DNA from 2 places in the Oceanobacillus sp. FSL W7-1293 genome. Region 1 is predicted to be linked to the other one. Evidence: riboswitches for the same ligand, from Rfam matches in the RefSeq annotation. Region 1 holds a riboswitch; the other holds the start of a gene.
What was found. A riboswitch is a leader RNA that binds a small molecule or an ion and turns the genes downstream of it on or off. The one in region 1 is predicted to bind S-adenosylmethionine.

Region 1 (2,202 bases):
GGACTTACTATTGAAACACTTGTGGTGGCTCCAATCGCTCTATTGTATTTACTATTTGTTCCGTCAGAAGGATCTTTTACTTTTTCTCCTTTGTTTGCAGCGGACAATCTTTTACTCATAGGCGCGGGCGGTGTTACAGCAATACCTTTACTGCTGTTTGCTGCAGGTGCCAAACGGATTCCATTGGCAATGGTTGGTTTTTTGCAATATGTAGCACCAACAATTATGTTCTTTCTGGGGGTATTTCTATATAATGAAACCTTTACGGTACATCATATGATTACTTTTGCTTTGATTTGGGCTGCACTTATTATCTATATGGCCAGTATTTATCGGGACGCACCGCGGAGAAAAAGAAGAAAGGCATAGTTTTCAGCCAGTAAGGGCCTGGTTCGTTCAAGGGCCTTTAGGTCATACTCTTGTGATAGTTTCTTCAGTGAGGATGAAAGAAATCCTCCTGAAGGAAGGTTCACTTTATTTTATCTATTAATCCCTAGTAAAACACTTGACTTTTATCCTTTAAAACTATATACTCGCAAGTAATTTCAAAATATTTAGCAGAATCTCTTATGAAGAGCGGCGGAGGGAATAGGCCCTGTGAAGCCCGGCAACTTGAACATTCAGGTGCTCCATCCTACAGATATATCATCTGAAAGATAAGAGAGGGTTCTAAGTCAGTTATCAGAGCTCTCTTCATTTTAGAAGAGAGCTTTTTTTCAGGTAAAAGAGTGTTCTCAATAAAAAGGGAGGAAATACAATGTCAAACTATCCAGTACAGCAAGACGAAACGATTTTGTTACACGGGGGGCAGGTTCCAGACCCGGCAACCGGATCTCGTGCTGTTCCAATCTATCAAACAACCTCTTATGTTTTTCGCGATACAGAGCATGCACAAAACTTATTTGGATTAGCAGAGCCAGGTAATATTTATACTCGAATTATGAATCCGACGGTAGATACATTTGAGCAGCGGATTGCGCAATTAGAAGACGGAGTCGGCGCTTTAGGTCTAGCTTCCGGGATGGCAGCTATTACGATGGCGATTTTAAATATCACCCGTGCCGGTGATGAAATTATCGCGGACAGCAATCTATATGGCGGGACGTATAACTTATTTGCCAACACGCTCCCCCGTTATGGAATCAATGTAAAATTTGTAGATGGAACAGACCCGGAGGCTATTGAGGCTGCGATTACAGATAAAACAAAAGCAATATTTGGAGAAATCATCACTAATCCAAGTTTATATGTTTTTGATGTCGAAACGGTGGCTGATATTGCTCATAATCATGGCATTCCTTTAATTATTGATAATACATTTGCCCCTTATTTTGCCAAGCCGTTAACCTGGGGCGCGGATATTGTGGTTCACTCCGCCACGAAATGGATTGGCGGACATGGCACAACCATCGGCGGTGTCGTTGTCGACAGCGGCAGATTTGATTGGAATAATGATAAATTCCCTGATTTTATCGAGCCGGATGAGAGCTATAATGGCTTAAAATATGCGGATTTAGGTCCTGCTGCATTTATAACCAAGCTGCGCGTCCAATTATTACGTGATATCGGACCTGCGCTAAGTCCGCAAAATGCCTTTTTATTACTGCAAGGCCTGGAAACTTTACACTTACGCATCAGGAAGCATAGCGAAAATGCGGAAAAAATAGCAGCTTATCTGGAAAATCACCCTGCTGTAGAATGGATCAACTACCCGGGGCTGGAATCACATCCTTCCCATCAGCTTGCTAAAAAATATTTAAAAGGCGGTTTTGGGTCGGTTATTACATTTGGTATTGAAGGCGGACGAGAAGCAGGCCGCACCTTAATCGATAATGTGCAGCTCTGGTCTCATGTCGCCAATGTGGGGGATGCCAAATCACTTATTATCCACCCTGCTTCTACAACCCATCAGCAATTGACGGATGAGGACTTGGCAAAAAGCGGTACGACGGAAGAATTGGTCCGTTTATCCGTTGGTTTAGAGTCATTTGACGATATTGTAGCTGACTTGGACCAGGCCATTGATAAAGCAACAGGAAAATCACAAGGCAATCAAAAATCAGCCGAGGAAATAGCAGTGCAAAATTTACTTCAATCCCCATTTGACCGCAGCGAAGGCGTCCGCAAAAAGCGGATTATTACTGTCGGCATCGCGGACGAAGAAATTGTTCCTCTCTATAAATTAGGCTATGAGGTGATTCC
Region 2 (2,202 bases), 2.4 Mb from region 1:
CTTCCAGCTCGCTGAACTTAGACGTGATAAGACCCAGTACGATAAATAAATTATCACAGTTTACATGACGCAAGGGTTCAAATCCGCCCGAGCGGTCATCATCAAACTCCAGGAAAAGACCATCCACCTGTAAACCGCCAAAAATCGTTTCTGACACCGCTTCGTAACCGCCGCTTGACATATAGGTAGATTGGAAATTCCCCCGGCAAATATGCATTGTTACCAGCATATCACCTGGTCTGTTCGCAATCGATTCATTGATTGCTCTCGCACATAATTCAGCTGTTTTCTCTGGATTTCTTCCTTTTTCAATCAACGAATTTCTGCCCTTCTCTGAGAAAAAGGCTGCCCAGGACGTATCATCCAGCTGCAGGTAGCGGCAGCCTTCATCGTATAATGCCTGAATCACCCCTCGATAAGCAGCAACCAGGTCATCAATAATGGCTTCATCATTTTCATAAATTCCTTCTTCAAAATCTGCTCTGAAAAAGAGCATGTTCGGGCTCGGAATCGCAAATTTTGCAACCGCATCTCCGGCAATACCATGCAGGAATTTATAATGCTCGATCATATAATGATTACTAAAACCAATTTTACCGGTTACCTTAATGCCTCTTTTTTTCGTTTCCACGCCAGTGAACTGTAAACCTTGTTCTGCGGTATAGCCTTCCACACCATCTAAGCCTTCCAGAAAATCAAAATGCCACCAGGCTCGGCGAAACTCCCCATCTGTCACGGATTGAAGTCCTGCTTCTTTCTGCTGTTCTACCAGTTTGATAATTTCCTCATCTTCCAATTGACGCAATTGTTCTGCACTGATTTCTCCTTTTGCCTGTTGTGCACGCGCCTCTTTTAAACGCTTAGGTCGTAGAAAACTTCCTACATGATCTGCTCTGAATGGAGCACGTGTATTTTTTGTCTCTGCTGATATTGCCATCGAATACCCCTTTCTCTTTATCTGCTATATTCATTCTATATTCCATTAAAAAAACCCCTTCCGAAAATAGAAGAGGTTCGATATGATAAAGTCTCTTCTTATCTTCAAGCAAAAATGCTTCTGGAATTAGCACAGTACAAATCAACGTCTGCTGCTAAGGCTTCAGCGGGCCAGTCCCTCCACCTTTCTCGATAAGAATATATGGAATTATACGAATAATTACAGTTTACTTTACATGGAAGCAATGAATTCGTCAAGGAGAATCCCAAAATATAGGAACCTTGCTGCGATCGATTTAAATCAAGATTGCGTTACCTTTTTTTATCGGAAAAAATTTTATAATCTTCACTGATTACAAAAGCAGCCAAATACAAGCAGAAAAATAAAATAGCTGCTCCTTTCCATGATACACTAACTCTCGTAAATAGGGGCTCAATACATATTTTATAAAAACTAACACTAAGCAACCATTGAACGACATAACTCCAAAGCATTACTTTCTTTGTCTGTTTCATTTTCGCTGCTTTAAGGATTAGCATATATAACAAATCAAACAGCATCCCCACCATGTAAGACAGAAAAAGCAATCCTCCGAAGTAAAGAAAATTAATAAAAATACTATCAAAAAAATGTATTTCGATAAGATTCCAGCCTGCTAAAATATTAGATAAACCATATGTTATTAAAATAGGAATGGCTACAATAACTGCGATACTACCCATTACTAGACCAACAGTAAGCAGATTGGCAACAAGGGTAGAAAAATCCGTTTTTTTATTATTCAAAATTCATTGAATCCTCCTTGTCTATACCTATATTATAAGGGACTATTACATCCTAATGAATATATATTCTTTTAACTCACTGTACTACAATATCAACTGAAGATTTCCCTAAATTTTCATGTTTCTGAAACGACAGTAACAACTTTTTTATCGCTCAGTTAGTTTAGAGCCAGTCGCTCCCCCAAATTTTGAGCTGTAGTTTTCGTAGCAAATTCATCTTCTTTTTGATTTAATTCCATCCTATCACATCCTGTGTGTCGATAAACTTCTACTAAATGAAGGTTCTATTTATAAATCTTTTAAAAAAGCTAAATAATTCTCTAACGTTTTCACCTAACGTTCGGCTATAAACAATAGAAAGGGTTCATAATCCCCTTCTGTTCCAGAAATATCTAAAGCCTCGTAATACTTGAATCTATCGTCCTTTTCAATTGTAATTGGAGGAAATCCAGACTTCATCAATTCAAAATTCATAAGTAA

Region 2: it holds a riboswitch for S-adenosylmethionine, as region 1 does, so the genes downstream of both, MKY65_RS09720 (5-methyltetrahydropteroyltriglutamate--homocysteine S-methyltransferase) here and MKY65_RS21325 (O-acetylhomoserine aminocarboxypropyltransferase/cysteine synthase family protein) in region 1, are expected to answer to the same signal.

Annotation. Positions count from the first base shown of each region.
Region 1 is NZ_CP150212.1:4,430,305-4,432,506, forward strand. It holds gene rarD (EamA family transporter RarD) at 1-369, shown strand, start outside; SAM riboswitch class I at 565-663, shown strand; gene MKY65_RS21325 (O-acetylhomoserine aminocarboxypropyltransferase/cysteine synthase family protein) at 758-2,202, shown strand, end outside.
Region 2 is NZ_CP150212.1:1,958,013-1,960,214, reverse strand. It holds gene MKY65_RS09720 (5-methyltetrahydropteroyltriglutamate--homocysteine S-methyltransferase) at 1-937, opposite strand, end outside; SAM riboswitch class I at 1,033-1,135, opposite strand; gene MKY65_RS09715 (hypothetical protein) at 1,249-1,722, opposite strand.